DNA from 4 places in the Xanthobacter aminoxidans genome. Region 3 is predicted to be linked to each of the others. Evidence: riboswitches for the same ligand, from Rfam matches in the RefSeq annotation. Region 3 holds a riboswitch; each other region holds the start of a gene.
The links. A riboswitch is a leader RNA that binds a small molecule or an ion and turns the genes downstream of it on or off. The one in region 3 is predicted to bind cobalamin.

Region 1 (5,157 bases), 520 kb from region 3:
ATTTGACATAGAGGTTCTGATACGCCGGCTCGATCGACTGGCTGACACCGCAGATGTTCGAGATGGTGGCCGTGGGCGCGATGGCCATGCAGTTGGAATTGCGCATGCCGGTGGCAACCACCCGCTGGCGCAGGCTGTCCCAGTCGAGTGTCCGGGACCGGTCGAAATCCGCACCGCCGCGCGCCTCGGCGAGCCGTTCGAGGGAGTCAATGGGCAGGATGCCCTGCGACCAGAGCGAGCCCGCAAAGCTCGGATAGCGCCCGCGCTCGGCAGCGAGATCCACCGAGGCGGAGATGGCATGGAAGGAGATTGCCTCCATGCTCTCATCCGCGAAACGCACCGCCGCGTCCGAGCCGTAGGGAAGGCGAAGCGCCTGAAGCGCATCCTGGAAGCCCATGATGCCGAGGCCGACGGGACGATGCCGGAGGTTGGATCGGCGCGCCTCGGGGATAGTGTAGAAATTGATGTCGATGACGTTGTCCAGCATCCGCATGGCGATGCGCACCGTGCGCGCCAGCTTCTCCATGTCCAGGCGGCCATCGGCGATATGGGAGAACAGGTTGACCGAGCCGAGGTTGCAGACCGCCACCTCGTCATCCGAGGTGTTCAGCGTGATTTCCGTGCAGAGATTGGAGGAATGCACCACGCCCACGTGCTGCTGGGGCGAGCGGATATTGCACGGATCCTTGAAGGTGATCCAGGGATGGCCGGTCTCGAACAGCATGGTCAGCATGCGCCGCCACAGATCGAGCGCCCGCACCTGCTTGAAGACCTTCATTTCCCCCCGCGCGGCCCGCGCTTCATAGGCGAGATAGGCGGCCTTGAATGCGGGGCCGTAAAGGTCGTGGAGATCGGGCGCCTCATCGGGGGAGAACAGGGTCCACGGGCCGTCCTCTTCCACCCGCTCCATGAACAGGTCCGGCACCCAGTTGGCGGTGTTCATGTCATGGGTGCGGCGGCGCTCGTCGCCGGTGTTCTTGCGCAGATCGAGGAAGTCCTCGATGTCCACATGCCAGGTCTCCAGATAGGCGCAGACCGCGCCCTTGCGCTTGCCGCCCTGATTCACCGCGATGGCGGTGTCATTCGCCACCTTCAGGAAAGGCACCACGCCCTGGCTCTCGCCATTGGTACCCTTGATGTGGGCTCCGAGGCCGCGCACCCGGGTCCAGTCATTGCCGAGGCCGCCGGAATATTTGGCGAGCAGCGCATTGTCCTTCACCGCCTTGAAGATGCCGTCCAGGTCATCCGCCACCGTGGTGAGGAAGCAGGAGGAGAGCTGGGCGCGCAGCGTCCCAGCATTGAACAAAGTCGGCGTGGAGGCCATGAAGTCGAAGGAGGAGAGGAGATCGTAGAATTCGATCGCCCGCGCCTCCCGGTCGATCTCGCGCAAGGCCAGGCCCATGGCGACGCGCATGAAAAAGGCCTGCGGCAGCTCGAAGCGCGTACCGCGCACATGCAGGAAATAGCGGTCGTAGAGCGTCTGAAAGCCCAGATAGTCGAAGGCGAGGTCCCGCTCCGGCTTGAGGGCGGCAGCCAGCCGGGAAAGGTTGAAGCGACCGAGCTCGGGATCGAGCAGGTCATTGGCGATGCCGGTCCTCACATAGGCGCCGAGATAATCGCCGTAGCGCTCCGCCATCTCGGCCTGCGTCGCCTGTTCCGGCCGACCGGCGACGAAGCTCAGGGCCTCGCGGCGCAGCTTGTCCAGCAGGAGGCGCGCGCTGACCTTGGAATAGTTCGGCTCGGTCTCCACCAGCGTGCGCGCCGCCAGGATGGGCGCCTGCGCCAGTTCATCCAGCGAGATGCCGTCATAGAGGTTGCGTCGCGCCTCGTTCAGCACTGCCACGGCCGAGACGCCGTCGAGCCCGGCGCAGGCCTCGCCGATGACGGTCGAAAGGCGGGCGGCATCCAGCGGCACCAATGCGCCGTCGGCGGTTCTCACATGCAGCACGGCGGCGGCATCACCGCCCGGATGCACCACGGCGAGGGCCTTCGCGCGTTCCCGCGCCCGCGCCTCGCGATAGAGCACATAGGCGCGGGCGACCTTGTGATGCTCTCCGCGCATGAGGGCCAGTTCCACCTGGTCCTGCACATCCTCGATATGGAAGGTGCGTCCGACGTCGGGACGCCGGGTGAGGTTCGCCACGATCTGGTCGGTCAGCCCCGCCACAATGTCGTGGATGCGGCGGGACGCGGCAGCCGACTGTCCCTCCACGGCCAGGAACGCCTTGGTCAGGGCCACCGCGATCTTGGCGGCATCGAACGGCGTGACCGCCCCATTGCGGCGGATGAGCTGATAGCCGGGCGCGCTGGCGACCGCTTCAACATCAGGGGCCGGCATGGAAAATCTGTAGCTGCCATTGGCATGGCGTTCGGCGGTCGCTGGCATCATCATCCCCGATGAATGTGGGGACGGAGAGCAGGCGGACGCATGCCGAAACAGGGGGAGGCGCACGCCACCCGCAGCAAGCGCCTCACCGGGACACCCCGCCCGTGGACGTACTGGTGTCGCGGCAGGTCTCCTGGCTCGCGGGTCATCATTCTTGTCCGTCTTCCCAAGGCCATGGGGCCTCAGTGACATGGGTGAACAAGAACTCGCCGCTTACAGTTGCGGGGGCAGCGCCGGCTTTGGACCGGCTTCCCTCTTAGCTCTCGATCTTGCGAGTCGAGAGACCGTGACCACCAGATTTAGTGGCTATTGCGGCGGCAATGTCAATACTTTGCGCCTGCGGAGTCCCCTCCCGCACGGACGGACCTGACGGCGGAGGTGCGACCTACGGGGATTTTCCCGCAGCCTGTTTGACCCCTCGCAATGCCCACCGGCGGCCGTCGTGCCGAAGATTGGCACGCTCTCCCACGCGATCTACTCTCGCGTGCGGCCGCAGATTTCCCGGGCGCCGTATCATGTCGCGCATGGGCTCCAGGCTGACGCGCATCGGGTGCCCGATCGGCTCATGAAATACAAGGTCACCGGCATCCATGATGCCTCGCCTCAACGGACCTTGTCCACGGGTTGGTCCCGCGAACAAAGACGTCACCGGGCCACCAGACCCCGGAGAAATTGGCGCGCGGCAGACCGCCGCCGCCGCGCGCCCGAACCCGATGGCCCTGTCAGCCTGCGATGTTTGCGCTCCATCGATGACCGATGGGGAACAGGAGCGGTCACACGCAAGGAACCCGATTCTTCAACCGGATAGGGCCCAACCATCGGTGTGATCGGGTGCTGGAGGTCAGAATATCCCTCGCCCTGTCACCCCTCGGAGTAGGGCGTGAAGACACTCCTATTCTCATCCACCGTCAGAAGGCGGCCGATCAGCGGGAAGGCACGCTGCGGGCATGACGGCCGCTCGCACACCTTGCATCCTGCACCGATGGGAATGGCCGCGCTGGGATCATCCAGAGCGAGGCCTTTGGAGTAAACCAGCCGTCCGGCGTGGCGGATGTCGCATCCGAGGCCGATGGCGAAGGTCTTCCCCGGATCACCATAGCCGCCGGCGGAGTGATGCACCGTACGAGCGATCCACAGATAGGTGCGTCCGTCGGGCATCTGCGCCACCTGGGTGAGAATCCTTCCGGGTTGGGCGAATGCCTCGTAGACGTTCCACAACGGGCAGGTGCCACCCACCCGGGAGAAATGGAAATCGGTCGCCGACTGCCGCTTCGAAATATTTCCCGCCCGATCCACCCGAATGAAGAAGAAGGGCACGCCCGTCGCTCCCGGGCGCTGCAGCGAACTAAGACGATGGCAGATCGTCTCGAAGCCGACGCCGAACCGTGCGCCGAGACGCTCGATGTCATAACGCTCCTGCTCCGCCGCGGCGACGAAGACGCGGTACGGCATCAGCAATGCGCCGGCGAAGTAATTGGCAAGGCCGATCCGTGTGAGCGCTCGGGTTTCCTTCACGCCCGCCGATGCCTCTTCGGCAAGGCGTTCAATCAGCGCGCCCTGCTCCAGGAAAGCAAGCTGGGTGGCGATCTGGAACGCCCGCTGACCATCGTCGAGCCGGCGGGATAGGCGCAGGACCCGTTCACCGGGCAGAAAGCGGCGCTGTGCCGCCTCGTCTTCGGCGCGCTCGATCCGCACGCCATGACGCATGTCCATATACCGCGCGAGGCCCTCGGCCATGTCGCCGGGGATGAGCTGTCTCGCCTGCGCCAGTCGTTCGGCCGCGTCGTCCAGCTCGGCGAAATAATTGTGACGGGCGTAGAAGAAATCACGCACCTGCTCATAAGGCATAAGAGCCGCCGGCATCGCCATGCCCCCAGAGCCGAGGCCGAGTTCTCCCGCCATGGCATCCGCCCGCTCCACCGCATGCCGCAGGCGTCGATTGAGCGCGACAACCGCACGGCCCAGAGCCGGCATGGCGGAGGCCACTTCCTTCAGTTCGGCAAGGCTCACATGCTCGCTCGTGAGCGGATCCGTGAAGACTTCGCGCAGGTCTGCCACGAGGCGCCCCTCCTCTCCCTCGGAGAAGAGCTGCACGTCCACGCCGAAGATCTCGTTGATCTTCAGCAGCACCGGCACCGTGAGCGGACGCTGGTTCTTCTCCAGCTGGTTGAGGTAGCTCGCAGAGAGCCCGAGGGCCTGGGCGAGCGCCAGCTGGGTCAGGCCCCGCTCTTCCCGCAGCCGCTTGAGCCGCACGCCGACAAAGGTCTTCTTCATCAGCTCCACCCCAATTCGCAAACTTCGCAAACCTGACCGTAAGGCCTCGCAAATCCACGCATTTTCAGTCATTCCGCACTGATCTGGCGGCAAATATTGTGAGGAAACGATCCGGTCGCAAGAAAATTCGCGACCGACAGACGGATGCCGAAACGCGAAGAGGGAGACACCCATGGGGACGTCGAGAAGCTATGCCGAACTCGCCACCGAGCTGAATGCACGGTTTCCCGACGGAACGGCACCGGGCGGCGTGAGCGTCGATGACATCATCCAGCTCCGCCTGCAGAATACGTTCGATACTCATCTCGATATCGCCCGCGCCATGGCCAAGGTGATGCGGGCGGACATGGCGGCCTACGACGCCGATCCGTCCCGTTTCACCCAGTCGCTCGGCTGCTGGTCGGGCTTCCATGCGCAGCAGATGGTCAAGTCGGTCAAGCGGCTCAATGGCACCGCGCGCGGCGCCTATGTCTACCTGTCGGGCTGGATGGTGGCGG
Region 2 (5,157 bases), 740 kb from region 3:
CCACACCGGCCAGACGACCACCTCGCAGATGCAGGGCTATGCCTCGGACAGCCTGATCTTCCAGGCGGGAGTCCAGCACGAGCTGGCCACGGACTGGTTCCTCGCCTTGTCGGGCGCCTACCAGCAGTCGTCGGTGTCCAGCCCCAGCGGCTGGTTCTCGGCGAGCGGCAACGGCGGCGATATCGGCGTCGCCCTGAAGCGGCAGTGGGGCCCCTGGCTGTTCTCCGCGGCCGTGGATGCCGGCTGGGTCTCCTACGACAACACCCGGACCATCGGCATCGCCGGAGGCCAGGCCACCAGCAATTCCGATGTCTACAACGTCACCGGTCGGCTGCGGGCGTCCTACGAATTCTCGTTCGCCAACTACTATGTGCGGCCGAGGGTGGACCTCGACCTCATTCACGTGGAGATGCCGGGCTTCAGCGAACTCGGCCGCACGGGAGCCGAGCTGGCGTTGCAGGGATCGAGCCTCACCACCTTCGTCGCCACCCCGGCGGTGGAGTTCGGCGGCCGGATGGACCTGCCGGATGGGGTGGTGCTGCGGCCCTACATGACCCTCGGCGCGTCCTTCGCCTCCAACGATGCCTGGCAGACGACGGCGCGCTTCCTGTGGGCGCCGCTGTCTGCCGGCAACTTTGTCACCTCCACGCCGCTGCCCGACGTGCTGGGCAATCTCGACCTCGGATTGCAGGCCGTTACCCGCGACAATCTGGAGATCAAGGTGGAGTACGGCCTTAATGTCGGCCAGGATTTCCTGTCCCAGCGCGGCATGGCGCGCTTCGCCGTCCACTTCTGAGGGCGGCGGCACCGGATGACTTTCTCCGCCGGGCGGTTAACATGCCGGCCGGTGATCGAGGTCCGGGAGCAGCGGGTGGCGAGGTGGCGTGAGGCAGGGTGGGGGCGCGGCGCGTTTTGCGTCTGGCTTGCCTATGCCTTCGTGCTGCAGTTGTTCGTCGCGGGCATCGCGCTCGAGCGCTCCGCCGGCACGGCCATGGCCAGCGCGCCCGGCGGCAGTGCCCTGTGCGCCCGCAGCACCGGAGTTCCGGACAACACCCCGGAGTCGCCGCAGGCAGACCATTCCGTCTGCTGCGCCCTCTGCGCCTTCCATTCTCTGGCGCCGATCCTCCCGGTTGCCGCCGACGCCGGACGTCCTGTCGCGACCCCCGCGATTTCCGAGCGGGCAGCCGTTGCCGTCGCAGAGGGAAGTGGTCGCGACCGCCGCGAGCCGCGGTCCTCGCAGGGTCCTCCCCTCGGCGCCTGACCCCTGACGCCTTCGAAGGCCGAATCTGCCCCGCCTGCGCGGCCACGCCATTGCGTGTCCGGCTCGGGTGGCGGGCGGCTCATCAAGTCCAACCAGCAGGTTCATCCCGCCATGGGGCAGAAGCCCCATTGGCGCAACCAAGGAGCACCCATGTCCATTTTCCATCTCGCCCGCCGTGCCGTGATGGCCGCTGCCGTCGCCACCGTCGCCCTGACGGGCGCTGCCGTGGCGCACGACTACAAGGCCGGCTCGCTGCAGATCGACCATCCCTGGTCGCGTGCGACGCCGGGCGGCGCCAGCGTCGCCGCCGGCTATCTGGTGGTGAAGAACACCGGCGCTGCGCCCGACCGCCTCATCTCCGCCACCGTGCCGTTCGCCGGCCGGGTCGAGATCCACGAGATGGCCATGAAGGACGGCGTCATGGTGATGCGGCCCATCCCGGACGGTCTCACCATCCCGGCCGGCGGCAGCGTCGAGCTGAAGCCGGGCGGCTACCACATCATGTTCATGGACCTGAAGTCCCCGCTCAAGGAGGGCACCTCTGTGGACGGCACGCTGACCTTCGAGAAGGCCGGCAGCGTGCCCGTGAAGTTCACGGTGGAGGGCCTCGGCGCCTCCGGCAGCGCCCATCCCGGCCACTGAGGCGGGAAACACACGCGCACGATGCGCCGGTCCGGAAGGTACCGGCGCGTTTCGCCTCCGGGATCGCTTGACAGCGCGGAGGTGTTCGGTGCCTGCTGCACGTGCGAACGGTGCTCCGGTTGCCACGGCATCCGGAGTGAAACGGGAATGGGGTAGGGCCTGAACCTGCGCGTAAATCCGCCGGGGTGGCCCGAAGCCCCAACCGCCCCCGCGACTGTGAGCGGCGAGCGATCTTCCAGTATGCCACTGGCCACAGCCCCTAGGGCCGGCCGGGAAGGCGGGGGTGAGCGTAGACCCGCGAGTCAGGAGACCGGCCGATCGCATGATGATAACCCTCGGGCCGTCGGGTGAGACGGCAACGGAGACCAGCATGCATATCGAACCCGGACTCGTGGACGGGGCCAAGATCGGCCTCAGCTATGTCACGGCGGCCGCCGCCGGCGGCTATGCCCTGAAGCTTGCCTATGAGGCGGCGCGCGAGCGCGGCGTCCTCTCGCTGGCCGGCCGCACCCTCGCCACCACCGCGCTGGTGTTCAGCTTCTTCGAGGTGCTGCCGCACTATCCGGTGGGCGTCTCGGAAGTGCACCTCATTCTCGGCTCGACCCTGTTCCTGATGTTCGGCGCGGCTCCGGCGGCGCTTGGCCTCGCCTTCGGCCTGCTCGTCCAGGGCCTGTTCTTCGCGCCGTTCGACCTGCCCCAGTACGGGATGAACGTGACGACCCTGCTGGTGCCGCTGTTCGGCGTCGCCGCCGTCGCGCGCCGCATCGTGGCGCCGGGCACGCCCTATGTGGAACTGAAGTACGGGCAGGCGCTCGCGCTCTCCACCACCTATCAGGCCGGCATCGTCGGCTGGGTGGCGTTCTGGGCCGTCTATGGCCAGGGCTTCGCATCCGAGAACATCGCCTCGGTGGCGACCTTTGGTGGCGCCTACATGCTCGTCATCATCGTCGAGCCGCTGGTGGACCTTGCGGTGCTTGCGGCCGCGAAGGCGCTGCATGGCGCCTTCAAGGGCGGCAACCCGCTGCTGGAGCGCCGGCTCTACGACGCGGCCTGATCGCGCCCGCAACCCTCGGATAACAGAACGCCGGCGGTGCTCCCGCCGGCGTTCTGCGTTTCAGGGGGCTTCGACCTGTGGGGGCAGGGCGGCTGGGGCTTCCGGGTCCGGCACCAGATGGCGGAGCGGATCGAAGCCGCCCACATGGTTCGCCCAGGCAAGGCCAACGGCGAGGCCCTTGGCGTGGGGCAGCACATGGAAGGCGGCCGCCACCGCCACCAGTTCGCTGGCCGCAAGCTCGAGCGCCAGCGGGAGCTCGCTGATAAGCTCCAGAATGCCGCCCACCAGTGATCCGGCCAGCAGTGCCAGCGGGATTGCCAGGACCGGCACGGCATTGGTCACGCGGGCATGGCCCAGCGCCTCGCCGCAGTGCGCGCAGGAGTCCGAAACCTGCATCCAGCGCCCGAACAGGGCACCTTCGCCGCAGGCCGGGCAACGCCCGGACCAGCCACGCCGCGCCGCCGCCTCGATGGGGCGGGGTGGGTTGAAGCCGTTGGTGTGATAGAGCCGCCGCGGCGCGCCGCGCGCCGGATCGAACGCGGTGCGGGTGACGGTGCCGAATTCCGCCGACATGGCGGCGCGGGCGCGCGCGAGCGCCTCCGAAGACGCGTGAGATTGCGTGTCTGACATGAACGAAAACCCGAAGGGCCGCATGGGCGGCAGGGACCGGAGGCGTCGGGAGGCTCCCGCGCCGGTTCAGCTTTGGGTCACGTCACGGGAGGGCCACGCGCCTGGGCGCCGCGGGCTTGCTCGGCCGGCCGGCGTTCGCAGCGCGCGGGGAGGTGCGCGATGCGCCGGCCATCGGGCGCCGCGAGCGCGGGTTGCGGCTCCACGGCAAGGCCGGGCGCCGAGGTCAGAACACAGGCGTCGCAGGGATGGGCCTTGAGAACCGTTCCGGTGTCTGCGCCATTGAGGCAGAGGTCCGGCAGCGTGCCGTCCGGCAGCGCATAGGCCGCAAGATCGACCGGTGCTTCGGAGGAGGGCAGGGCGACAGGCTGATGGGCAAACCCGAGCGTCAGCTGCGCCAGCACGAAAAGTGCTGCAGCCGCCACCCGCAAGCCCTTGAATCCCAAACCGATGCCCATGCTCCGCTTGTGTGCAACGCGGCAGAAGGGGTCAAGCGCGTGAATCTACGCAGCGTCTCCCTGCCGCAGGCCGGCTCTGGACCTGCCTGAAGCAGCCGTTATGGTCGCCCGCGACCAGCCAGCGGAACGAAGCCCGAGGAACCGCCCATGACCAAGACCGTGACCCTTCCCAATGGCGAGACCGTGCCCGCCCTCGGCCAGGGCACCTGGTACATGGGCGAGCGTTCCACCGCCCGCTCCGCCGAGGCGAAGGCCTTGCAGCGCGGCATCGACCTCGGCCTCACCCTGATCGATACGGCGGAGATGTATGCCGACGGCGGTGCCGAGGAGGTGGTGGGGGAGGCCATTGCCGGGCGTCGGGACGAGGTGTTCCTCGTCAGCAAGGTCTATCCCCACAACGCCAGCCGGACCGGCGTCGCCGCCGCCTGCGAGCGCAGCCTGAAGCGGATGAAGACCGACGTGATCGACCTTTATCTCCTCCACTGGCGCGGCAACCATCCCCTGTCCGAGACCATCGCCGGCTTCGAGGCGCTCCAGAAAGCCGGCAAGATCCGCCTCTGGGGCGTGAGCAACCTCGACACGGACGACATGGAGGAACTGCTCGCGACCAAGGGTGGCACTGCCTGCGCTGCCAACCAGGTGCTCTACAACCCGGGCCGCCGCGGGCCGGAATTCGACCTGTTCCCGGAAATGCGGGCCGCGCGCATCCCGGTCATGGCCTACAGCCCCATCGAGCAGGCCCGCCTGCCGCGTGGCGGGGCGCTGGGCGCCGTGGCGAAGAAGCACGGCGTGGACCCGTTCCAGGTGGCGCTCGCCTGGGTGATGCGCAGCGGGGACGTCATCGCCATCCCCAAGGCGAGCCGCGTCGAGCATGTGGAGATGAATGCCGCCGCGCGCGATCTGGTGCTGGACGCCGAAGACCTCGCCGCCATCGACAAGGCCTTTCCCCCGCCGCGCCGCAAGGTGGGGCTGGAGATGCTCTGAAGCACTTTCAAGCGAAGTGGATGCCGGTTCGCGTGAAAATGCAGATGCTCTAGGCCGTTCGCGCGTCCGGATCGTAGGGCGCGGCGATGACCACCACGTCGGCGTCGGGTATGGCGGCGGTCAGTGTCTGG
Region 3 (5,157 bases):
AACGCCAGCCCTCAGCCTCAGTTCTTGGGCTTCACACGCACCGCCTTGTCGCCGGCGATGTCTTCGGGATGGGCGGCGACGACGCGGCCGTCCTTGACGAGGCCGAACACCGGGATGTTGGCGGTGATGGCTTCGTGGTCGGTGGCGGAGAAGGGCTTGTCGTAGACGGTGACGACGCCCTCGACCTTGGTGTTGAGGTTTTCCAGCGCGTCGCGGACCTTGCGGCCGTCGGTGGAGCCGGCCTGCTTGATGGCGGCGGCGAGCAGCAGCACCGAATCATAGCCCTGCGCGGCCGAGACCGGCGAAGGCATGCGGTCGATCTTGTAGGCCGCCTGATAGGCCTCGATGAACGCCTTGCGCTTGGGGGTGTCGGGCAGCTGGATGAAGGTCTGCGGCATCATCGCGCCGTTGCCGTTGGCACCGGCGGTGTCGATGAAGTTGGCCATGGAGAGCGTCCACGAGCCGATCATCGGCACCTTCCAGCCGAGCTTGGCCATGCCGTTGGCGATCTGCGCCAGCTCGGGGCCGATGGCGTAGGTCAGCACCACGTCGGCGCCGGCTTCCTTGGCGCGCAGCAGCTGCGCGGTCATGTCGGTGTCGCCGATGTTGAACTTCTCTTCGGCAACCGGCTTCACGCCCATGGTGGCGAGGGCCTTCACCAGATCGGCGCGGCCGAGCTGGCCGTAATTGGTCGAGTCGGCGAGGATGGCCGGCTTCTTGAAGCCCTGCCGCTTCACCGCTTCCTCGGCGATCATGGCGCTCTGGATGGCGTCGTTGGCGGAGGTGCGGAAGATGTAGTTGTTCTTGTTGTCCGGCGGCACGAACTGCTTGGAGATCAGGGTGCCGGTGGCCACGTTGTTGATCACCGGGATCTCGGCTTCCTGATAGAAGCGCTGGGAGGCGAGGGCGACGCCGGTGTTGATGTAGCCGAGGGTGGCGACGACGCCTTCCTTGTTGATCAGCTCCTGGGCGATCTGCACGCCCACCTCGTTCTTGGCCTCGTCATCGCGTTCGATGAGCTGCAGCGGACGGCCGAGCACGCCGCCGGCCTTGTTCACCTCTTCCACGGCGAGCTTCACGCCGTCGCGCATGCTGACGCCCATGGAGGACGAGCCGCCGGTGAAGGGGCCGGTCAGGCCGATTTTGATGGGGTCGGCGGCGTAAGCTGCACCGGAAAAGGCAAGCCCGAAAACGGCAACGCCTGCGGCCAAAGCCGCGACCATGCTCCTCAGTCGCATCTTCTACTCCCTGTGTTCCCGATTATTCGGTTATTATACTTTTGTAGTACCCGCCCGCTCGGTGGCGGGGCGGCTCTCAATCGTTTAAGCGAATTGCGCGGGGCGCGCCACCATAACCTAGCGGAATGTCGGGTGCGGCCTTTGCTGCTGCCGTTTTTGCAGGCAGCCGCACGCTCGCGATACGGGTCGCCGGTGATTTCGGACCACGCATTCTTGAAGCAATGAGCAAGATGTGATCGGGCGATACGCCTCCCGGCGCGGTCTTTCCGCAGTTGCGTTCAGGTTTTTGCATCTGCGAAGGTGCCGTTGACGCAGGGGGCGACCGCCGCCTATGGTCGCGGTGACGGTTCCCGCAAGGGATCAAAAGGGAACGCGGTGCTCCGGCCTTGCCGGAAATGCCGTGGCTGCCCCCGCAACTGTAAGCGGCGAGTCCTCTGCCATCAGCCACTGGGTCGCGAGACCTGGGAAGGCGGCAGTCTGGGCGATGACCCGCGAGCCAGGAGACCTGCCGTCAGCCGTGGTCACGCGCGAGCACGTCGGGCGGGGTTCTCCTGATGGCGGTTTTTCCGGGCCCGATATGGCCGGGGATGCCTCGTTCGCGGTGACGGACCACCCGTGCCGTCGAGTGCCTTCATGTCTTCCGCCGTCCCGTCCCGATCCCGCCGCGCACTGCCGGCCGCGGCCCTGCTCACGCTCGCCTGTGTTCCGCTTGCCTGTGTTTCGCCCGCGCTCGCCCAGACGGCGGACGACCAGAATGCCGGCGATCTGCCCGAACTGGTGGTGAGCGCCACCGGCATTCCCACGCCCGAGACCGAGGTGGCGAGTTCCGTCAGCATCGTCACCGAGCAGGACATCGCCCGCAACCAGCAGCGTACCCTGCCGGACGTGCTGCAATCGCTGCCCGGCCTCAACGTGGTGCAGACGGGCGGGCCGGGCGGCACAACCTCGGTGTTCATCCGCGGCACCAATTCCAACCATGTGAAGGTGCTGATCGACGGCATCGACGCCGGAAATCCCGCCGCCACCAACGGCGCGTTCGATTTCGGCAAGTTGCTCGCCTCCGATCTCGAACGGGTGGAGGTGCTGCGCGGCCCGCAGTCCGGCCTCTACGGCTCGGATGCTATCGGCGGCGTCATCTCCATCACCACCAAGAAGGGGGAGGGGCCGCCCAAGGTGTCCGCCTATGCGGAGGGCGGCGCGCTCGGCACCTTCAACCAGTATGCGAGCCTCACCGGCGCCACCGAGAAGCTGGCCTATTCGTTCAACGTCACCCACTTCTCGTCCACCGAGATCCCGGTGACGCCGCAGAACATCGTGCCCCCCTTCTGGCCGCGCAATCCCAACGCCTATGACAACTGGACCTATTCCACCCGGCTCGACTGGCAGGCCACCGAAACCTTCGCGGTGAATTTCGTCGCCCGCTACATCGACACCAGCCTCGCCTTCACGCCGGACGTCTTCCCCCCGCCCACCTATGCCGGCATCCCGGCGGCGCTGCGCTCCACCGCCTATACGGGGATGTTCTTCACCAAGGGGGAGGGCGTGTGGACCGCGCTGGACGGCGCTCTCGTCACCTCCTTCGGCGCGAGCGAGCTGACCACGTCGAACCCCACCGTGGGGCCGAACCCGAGCGTGAACGGCACCTATGACGGCGACCGGCAGGTCTATTACGTGCGCTCCAACTATCTGATGGCGCCGGGCCAGAACCTGCTGGTGGGCGCCGAGCGGCGGAACGAGTCCATCACCTCCTCCACCGCCTACACCAATGTGGACGCCGCCACCGGCGACACGGGCGTCTATGCCGAGTACCAGGGCAACGTCTGGAACCGGCTCTTCTTCGCCGCCAACGTGCGCTACGACGCCGACGACAGTTTCGGCGACCACACCACCTTCCGCCTCGCCCCGGCGCTGCTGTTCGACGAGACGGGCACCAAGCTGAAGGCGAGCTACGGCACCGGCTTCAAGGCGCCCACCCTCTACCAGCTCTACGCGCCCTACTATGGCAATGTGAACCTCCAGCCGGAGGAGAGCGAAGGCTGGGATGCGGGCTTCGAGCAGAAGGCGTTCGGCGAGCGCGTGCTGTTCGGGGTCACGTACTTCCACAACAACATCACCAATCTCATCAGCTACGATCCGGTGACGTTCCAGAACGTCAACATCTCCAGCGCCGTGACCCAGGGCGTGGAGGCGTTCGTGGCGGTGAAGGTGACGGACCGCATCGATGCGCGGGTGGACTACACCTACACCGACGTGGTGGGCTATGTGCCGCCGGGCCAGCCCTTCGGCGCCGCCTGCGCGCCCATCAACGCCACCTCCTGCTATCCCCTGCGCCGGCCCAACAACAAGGTGAGCCTGACGCTGGGCTGGCGGCCGACCGACGAACTCGATCTGGCGGCGAGCCTCGTCTATGCCTCCTCCTGGTGGGACATCGTGCGCCTCACGTCGAACTACATCGACCAGCCCGGCTATACCGTGGTGAATCTGGCGGCCAACTACCGGCTGAATACCGTCACCACCGTGTTCGGGCGCATCGACAATCTGTTCAACCAGACCTACGAGAACCCCAACGGCTTCCTCGCCCCCGGCTTCGGTGCCTATGGCGGAGTGAAGCTCACCTGGTGAGGTTTGGTTGGTGAGGTTTGATTGGTGAGGAATGATCGGTGAGGTTTGATCGGTGAGGTTTTGGTGAAAGGCGCGGCGGCCGGGCTGATGCTCGCGGCCCTTCTGGCCTGCGCTCCGGCGCGGGCGGAGGAGGCGCTCGCCCGGCCCCGCGTCGTCTCCCTCAATTTGTGCACGGACGAGCTGGCCCTGCGCCTCGCTGATCCCGGACAGGTGCTCTCCGTCACCCATCTCGCGCGCGACCCGCTCGCCTCCAACGTGGCGGACATCGCGCGCGACGTGCCGGTCAATCGCGGGCTGGCGGAAGAGGTGGTGCCGCTGAAGCCGGACCTCGTGCTTGCCGGCGCCTACACCACCCGCACCGCCACCGCCGTGCTGCGCCGCCTCGGCTTCGAGGTGCTGGAGCTGACGGAACCGCAGACCCTCGACGAGGCCTACACCCAGATCCGCATGGTGGCGGCGCGGCTCGGCGTGCCGGAGCGGGGCGTGGCCATGGTGCGGGAGATGCAGCAGGCCTTCGCCCGCCTGCCGCCGGTGGCGGGGCCGCGCCCCACCGCCGTGGTGCTGCGGCCCAACGGCTTCACCACCGGCCGCGGCTCGCTGGCGGACGAACTGATGGAGAAGGCCGGCCTCACCAACCTCGCCGCCCAGCTCCCCACCGACAAGATGGACCAGCTGGCGCTGGAGGAGATCGTGCGCGCCGCGCCCGATCTCGTGGTGGTGAATGCCGATGAGGCGGCGCCGCCCTCGCTCGCCGACGCCCTGCTGCACCACCCCGCGCTCGCCCCCTTCAAGGACCGCACGCTGGCGCTGCCGCTCAAGCTGTGGACCTGCGCCGGGCCGGACCTCGCTGAGGCGGCGGCGCAGCTCGCGGCGGCGCGGGCGCGGCTCGCCGGTCCGGAAGCGGCGCGACCGGCCCCCATCCACCACGCGTCCGCCGAGGGTGTGCGCTGATGCCATCGCGCCTCGTCCTAGCCCTTGGCCTTCTGGTGCTGGTGCTGTTCTGCGCCTCGGTGGCGGTGGGCTATGCGCCGCTCGATCTTAGCGCCGCCTTCGGCGATCTTCTCGCCGGCCGGCAGAGCCTTGCGGCGCTGGTGCTGTCCGAACTGCGCCTGCCGCGCGCCATTCTCGGCGCGGCGGTGGGCTTCAGCCTCGGCCTCACCGGGGCGGCCTTGCAGGGGCTGATGCGCAATCCCCTCGCCGATCCCGGCGTGGTGGGCGTCTCCGGCGCGGCGGCGCTGGGGGCGGTCATCGCCTTCTATTTCGGCTTCTCCGCCTCCTTCGCGCTGGCGCTGCCCTT
Region 4 (5,157 bases), on a different contig from region 3:
GGGCCGTGGCGGCCAATTGCTCGGCGCCGTAACGCCACCAATCCAGCCCGCCGAGCTGGCGCACCAGCACCACCTTCGCCTTGGCCGCGATCTTCTCCACCCACAGGTCCACGGACATGGGGTGGCGCAGATCCTTCAGCCGCGCGAGGCGCAGGCTAGGCACCGCACCGCCGCGCGCCCGCCAGGCGGCGGCGAGGGCGATGAGATCGCTGTCGGTGAAGGAGAGGGCCACCATGTCGCCGGGCGGCTGGGCGAGGTCGACCGGCTCGGCCAACTCCTCCATGCTCGTCGATGTGGTGGCGAGGATGTGCATGGGCTAGCCGAGGATGGCCTGTTCCACCGCCGCGCGGTCGAAGCCCTTGAGGCCGATGACCACCAGCGCCCCGCGCCGCGCCTCGCCCGCGCCCCACGCGCGATCGAAATGGTGCGACACGCGCGGGCCGACGCCCTGCACCAGCAGGCGCAGCGGCTTGCCTTCCACAGCGGCGAAGCCCTTCACGCGCAGCACGTCCGGCGTCTCCGCCGCCTTCACCACGCGGGCGGCCAGCGCGGCGGGATCGGCGATCTCGGGCAAGGCGAGGACGATGCTCTCGAACTCGTCGTGGTCGTGGTCTTCCTCGTCGTCGTGATGGGTGCGGCGGGTGTCGATCAGGTCTTCCGCGCCGACGCCGAGGCCGAGCAGCACGGCCAGATCCACCTTGCCGCCGGAGGATCGCACCAGCTTCACCGCGCGCGGCAGGGCGCCGGCCACCGCCTTCTCGGCGGCGATGAATCCGGCCGCATCGAGCAGATCGGACTTGGAGAGGATGACGAGATCGGCACAGGCGATCTGGTCCTCGAACACTTCTTCCACGGGATCGTCATGGTCGAGGCTTTCGTCCCCGGCCCGCTGCGCGTCCAGCGCGGCGAGATCAGGGGCGACGCGGCCTTCCGCCAGCGCCGGGCCGTCCACCACCGCGATCACGCCGTCCACCGTCACCCGGCCCTTGATGGCCGGCCACTGGAAGGCCTGCACCAGCGGCTTCGGCAGCGCGAGGCCGGAGGTCTCGATGAGGATATGATCCACCTTCGGCGCGCGGGCGAGGATCTGGTCCAGCGCCGGCACGAAATCATCCGCCACGGTGCAGCACAGGCAGCCGTTGGCCAGTTCCACGATGGAGCCCTCGTCGCAGCTCTCGATGCCGCAGCCCTTCAGGATCTCGCCGTCGATGCCCACGTCGCCAAACTCGTTGACGATCACCGCGAGGCGCTTGCCGCCGGCATTCTCCAGCACATGGCGGATCAGCGTCGTCTTTCCGGCACCGAGGAAGCCGGTGACGATGGTGCAGGGCACGCGGGCGAGGGAGGTCATCGGGTCTCCTTGGGGAAAAGCGGGGGAATGCGCGCGACCATGCCGCGCTTGAGAGCATCCGGCCGGCCGCGCCAGGGCATCAGGCCGTCTGGCGAGCCTGCGAGAAGCGCGGCGCCGGTGAGAAGGTCAGCGGCGCTGTCGGGGGAGAGGTCGCCGAACACATAGGTCCAGCCATCGCGGCGAACCATGGCGGCGGAGAGCGCGCGCTTGCAATTGGCGAGACAGGAAACGCCTTCGACCGCGACGCCTTCCACCGCGACGCCTTCGGGGAGGGATGCGGCGCAGGCGGAGGCGAGGAGGCGGGCGCCGTCACGCTGGGCGTCGGGTGGGGCGTCATTGCCGGGGGCGCGGCAGGTGGTGCAGATGAGGAGGGTGACGGCGGGGGCGGTTTCGCGCGCGGCTTCTGGCGCAGCTTGGGGCGCGCAGCCGGCTTCCGCGCTGTCGCCGCCCGGCTCGGGTGCTGTGCTGTCGGGAATCGCGCCGCGCTCCACCGAAACGTCCACGGGTGCGAGCGCCCGCGCGCACGGGCTCGAAGGGACGCAATACCGGAGCACCCCGCCCGGCGCGGACCTCGTCGAAGGCAGGTCTCCTGGCTCGCGGTTCACCGCCCCCGCCGCCTTCCCGGATTGCTCCAGTGGCGTCTGGCAGGGGCTCACCGCCGACAGTTGCGGGGGCAGCCGCGGCATTGGGGGGTCTCCCCGCACCGCATTCCCTTTTACGCCCGTGTGGGACCACGGGACCTTCGACGCCGCCACTAAAGGCAGTGGCGGGCGGGATTGTCAAATGAGGGCGTAGAACCCCGGACCAGCGACGGCGAAGCCGGAGCGCCGAGCCGGGGCCCAGCGCAAGGCACCGCCGCAGGCGCTTCAATATCCGGCGGTCTCGGGCTTTGCCCGCTGCGCGGAGGCTCCTTGCGCTGGCCCCCGGCTCTCCTTCCACTCCGCTGCGCTGCGTTGCAGTCGGCCGGGGCGCCCTACCCCTCGATGCGGTCGAAATCGGCGATGCCGCGGGTGGCGGCGCGGATTTCGTCGAGCAGCTTCAGGCGGTTCTCGCGCAGCGCGGGATCGGCGTCGTTCACCGTCACGGCGTCGAAGAAGGCATCCACCGGCTGGCGCAGGTCCGACAGCGCGGTCATGGCGGCCTCGAAATCCTCGGCCGCGACGGCCCTGGAGACGCGGGCCTTCACGTCCTCGATGGCGGCGGCGAGGTGCTCCTCGGCCGGCTCCTTGAGCAGCGCGGCGGAGGTGGGGCCGGCGAAGGCGCGGCCGTCCTTCTTCTCCTCGATGCGCAGGATGTTCACCGCGCGGCGATAGCCGGCGAGCAGGTTCCTGCCATCCTCGGTGGCGAGGAAGGCGGCCAGCGCCTCCACGCGGCGGACGACGAGGAGGAGGTCGTCCTGCCCTTCGAGGGCGAAGACGGCATCGACGAGATCGTGACGGGCGCCGCGGTCGCGGAGGTAGACTTTCAGGCGGTCGGCGAAGAAGGCGAGGAGGTCGGCGCTCTGAAATGAGAGGAGGTCTGCAATCGTTCGGGGATTTGAAGGACCGCTCACTTGATAGATCGGACGTTCGTTGTCTATTTCGCCCTCAGAAACGATTCCTAGATAAAGCTCTTTGTTTGAGGGAGTGGAACGGATGATAGAGATGGCCTCGGACATAGGCGGCAATGTCCCTCCCATAATTTCATCCGGCCAAATCATCTCCATCGCATCGCCCAAACCGACTCTTGAAAAAATCGCCTTGTACCCAGCGTTCTCAGCTCGTTTTACGTAGGTTTGAGTTCGAAAAGCTCGAGCCTGGAATTCAACCGCATCAACCAACCTCAACCGAATCCCATTCTCCAGCACAATCCTAATCACCCCCAGCGCCGCCCGCCGCAGCGCATAGGGGTCCTTGCTCCCGGTCGGCTTCTCATCGATCGCCCAGAAGCCCACCAGCGTGTCGATCTTGTCCGCCAGCGCCACGGCCACGGAGACCGGCGCGGTCGGCACACGGTCGTTCGGACCCTGCGGCTTGTAGTGCTCCTCGCAGGCGGCGGCGACCTCAGCCGGCAGGTTCTCGCCCTGCGCGTAATAGCGGCCCATGAGGCCCTGAAGCTCGGGGAATTCGCCCACCACCTCGGTGAGCAAATCCGCCTTCGCCACCAGCGCGGCCTCCTCGGCCAGCGCCACCGGCGCACCCACCTTGGGGGCCAGCTCCTTGGCGAGGCGGACGATGCGCTCAATGCGCTCGGCCTGGGAGCCCAGCTTCTCGTGGAAGGTGATGGACTGGAACTTGGGCATGCGGCTGGCGAGGCCGTTCAGCCGGTCCGTGTCCCAGAAGAATTTCGCGTCCGACAGCCGGGCGCGGATGACCCGCTCGTTGCCGGCGACGATGGCCGCGCCGCCGTCCGAGGCGACGAGGTTGGAGATGAGGATGAAGCGGTTGGCGAGGCGCCCGGTCTTGGGGTCCTTCAGCACGAAGCACTTCTGGTTGGCGCGGATGGTGGCGCGGATCACCTCGTCCGGAATGTCGAGGAAGCGTTCCTCGAACGATCCCATGAGCACCACGGGCCATTCCACCAGCCCGCACACCTCGTCCAGCAGGCCCTCGTCCTCCACCAGCTCAAGGCCGGCGGCGAGCGCGAGGTCCTTGGCGTCGTTGAGGATGATTTCCTTGCGGCGGTCGCGGTCGGCCACCACCCTGGCGGCCTCCAGCTTCGCCATCCAGTCGTCCAGCCGCTTCACGGTGAAAGGCTCGGGCGCCATGAAGCGGTGGCCGCGGGTGACGTTGGAGGCCTCGATGCCGTCCACCGAGAAATGCACCACCTCCGGCTCATCCCCCTCGGCGCCGAAGGTGGCGACGATGGAATGGAGCGGGCGCACCCAGCGCAGCGTGCCGGCCCCCCAGCGCATGGACTTCGGCCAGGGGAACTTGCGGATGATGTCCGGCACGATCTCGGCCACCACCTCGGTTGTGGCGCGGCCGGGCTTTTCCACCACGGCCACGTAGAAATCGCCCTTCTTGGGGTCGGACTGGATGGTCGCCTGATCGAGGGAGGCCAGACCCGCGCTTTTAAGGAAGCCGGCCACCGCCTGCTCGGGCGCGCCCACGCGCGGCCCCTTCTTCTCCTCCCGCTGGTCGGCCTGACGGCCGGGCAGGCCGTGCACGGCCAGCGCGAGGCGGCGCGGCGTCACGAAGGCCTTCGCGCCCTCGTAGAGCAGGCCGCGCTCCACCAGTGCGTCGGTGACGAGCTTCTTCAGCGCGTCGGCCGCCTGGGCCTGCATGCGGGCGGGGATTTCCTCGGAGAAAAGTTCGAGCAGAAGATCGGGCATCGGTTCGGGCTCGTCCTCCCCATGCGGGGAGGCTGGCGCTTGCGCGCGGCGGGTGAATTTCGCGGCCTGTGCTAGAGCGCGATCCGGGCGGATTGAAACAATCCGCCCGGATCGCGCTCTAAACTCAGGGAAGAGAACGCGTGATCCAATCAGATTGCGATGCAATCTGATTGGCGCGTGCTCTAGTGCCTTTCGGCCGCCGCGTCGAGGGGGCGGGCTCAGTCGAGGGAGCGGCCACGCATCTCCGTGAGCCCCAGCGCGGCGAGGAAGGCCACCACGCCGCCGGCGATCATGAAGAAGGCCGGGGCCATGGCATCACCGGTGAGACTCACCAGCAAGACCGCCACCATGGGCGCCGTGCCGCCGCCGAGGCCGAGGCCGAGATTCCAGCTCAGCCCCACCGCCGTGCAGCGGGTGTGGCGGGGAAACATCTCCACCAGCGCCACCGCCATGGGTCCACCATAGATGGAGACGATCACCGCAAAACCGAGCT

Region 1: linked by a shared signal. The riboswitch ahead of V5F74_RS09000 (ribonucleoside-diphosphate reductase subunit alpha) and the one ahead of V5F74_RS11440 (TonB-dependent receptor plug domain-containing protein) in region 3 are both predicted to bind cobalamin.
Region 2: linked by a shared signal. The riboswitch ahead of V5F74_RS14995 (energy-coupling factor ABC transporter permease) and the one ahead of V5F74_RS11440 (TonB-dependent receptor plug domain-containing protein) in region 3 are both predicted to bind cobalamin.
Region 4: linked by a shared signal. The riboswitch ahead of V5F74_RS04840 (DUF1636 family protein) and the one ahead of V5F74_RS11440 (TonB-dependent receptor plug domain-containing protein) in region 3 are both predicted to bind cobalamin.

What each region holds. Positions count from the first base shown of each region.
Region 1 covers NZ_JBAFUS010000002.1:4,126-9,282, reverse strand. Annotated here, with positions in the region: gene V5F74_RS09000 (ribonucleoside-diphosphate reductase subunit alpha) at 1-2,338, opposite strand, end outside; cobalamin riboswitch at 2,493-2,690, opposite strand; gene V5F74_RS08995 (short-chain fatty acyl-CoA regulator family protein) at 3,248-4,660, opposite strand; gene V5F74_RS08990 (isocitrate lyase) at 4,833-5,157, shown strand, end outside.
Region 2 covers NZ_JBAFUS010000002.1:1,266,533-1,271,689, reverse strand. Annotated here, with positions in the region: gene V5F74_RS15010 (hypothetical protein) at 1-796, shown strand, start outside; gene V5F74_RS15005 (hypothetical protein) at 812-1,261, shown strand; gene V5F74_RS15000 (copper chaperone PCu(A)C) at 1,412-1,903, shown strand; cobalamin riboswitch at 1,995-2,236, shown strand; gene V5F74_RS14995 (energy-coupling factor ABC transporter permease) at 2,274-2,957, shown strand; gene V5F74_RS14990 (DUF983 domain-containing protein) at 3,018-3,587, opposite strand; gene V5F74_RS14985 (hypothetical protein) at 3,665-4,042, opposite strand; gene V5F74_RS14980 (aldo/keto reductase) at 4,190-5,026, shown strand; gene V5F74_RS14975 (cation transporter) at 5,076-5,157, opposite strand, start outside.
Region 3 covers NZ_JBAFUS010000002.1:524,153-529,309, forward strand. Annotated here, with positions in the region: gene V5F74_RS11435 (ABC transporter substrate-binding protein) at 18-1,238, opposite strand; cobalamin riboswitch at 1,567-1,765, shown strand; gene V5F74_RS11440 (TonB-dependent receptor plug domain-containing protein) at 1,872-3,860, shown strand; gene V5F74_RS11445 (ABC transporter substrate-binding protein) at 3,924-4,811, shown strand; gene V5F74_RS11450 (FecCD family ABC transporter permease) at 4,811-5,157, shown strand, end outside.
Region 4 covers NZ_JBAFUS010000001.1:1,061,361-1,066,517, forward strand. Annotated here, with positions in the region: gene cobN (cobaltochelatase subunit CobN) at 1-313, opposite strand, end outside; gene cobW (cobalamin biosynthesis protein CobW) at 317-1,351, opposite strand; gene V5F74_RS04840 (DUF1636 family protein) at 1,348-1,716, opposite strand; cobalamin riboswitch at 1,914-2,110, opposite strand; gene glyS (glycine--tRNA ligase subunit beta) at 2,325-4,664, opposite strand; gene V5F74_RS04850 (MFS transporter) at 4,883-5,157, opposite strand, start outside.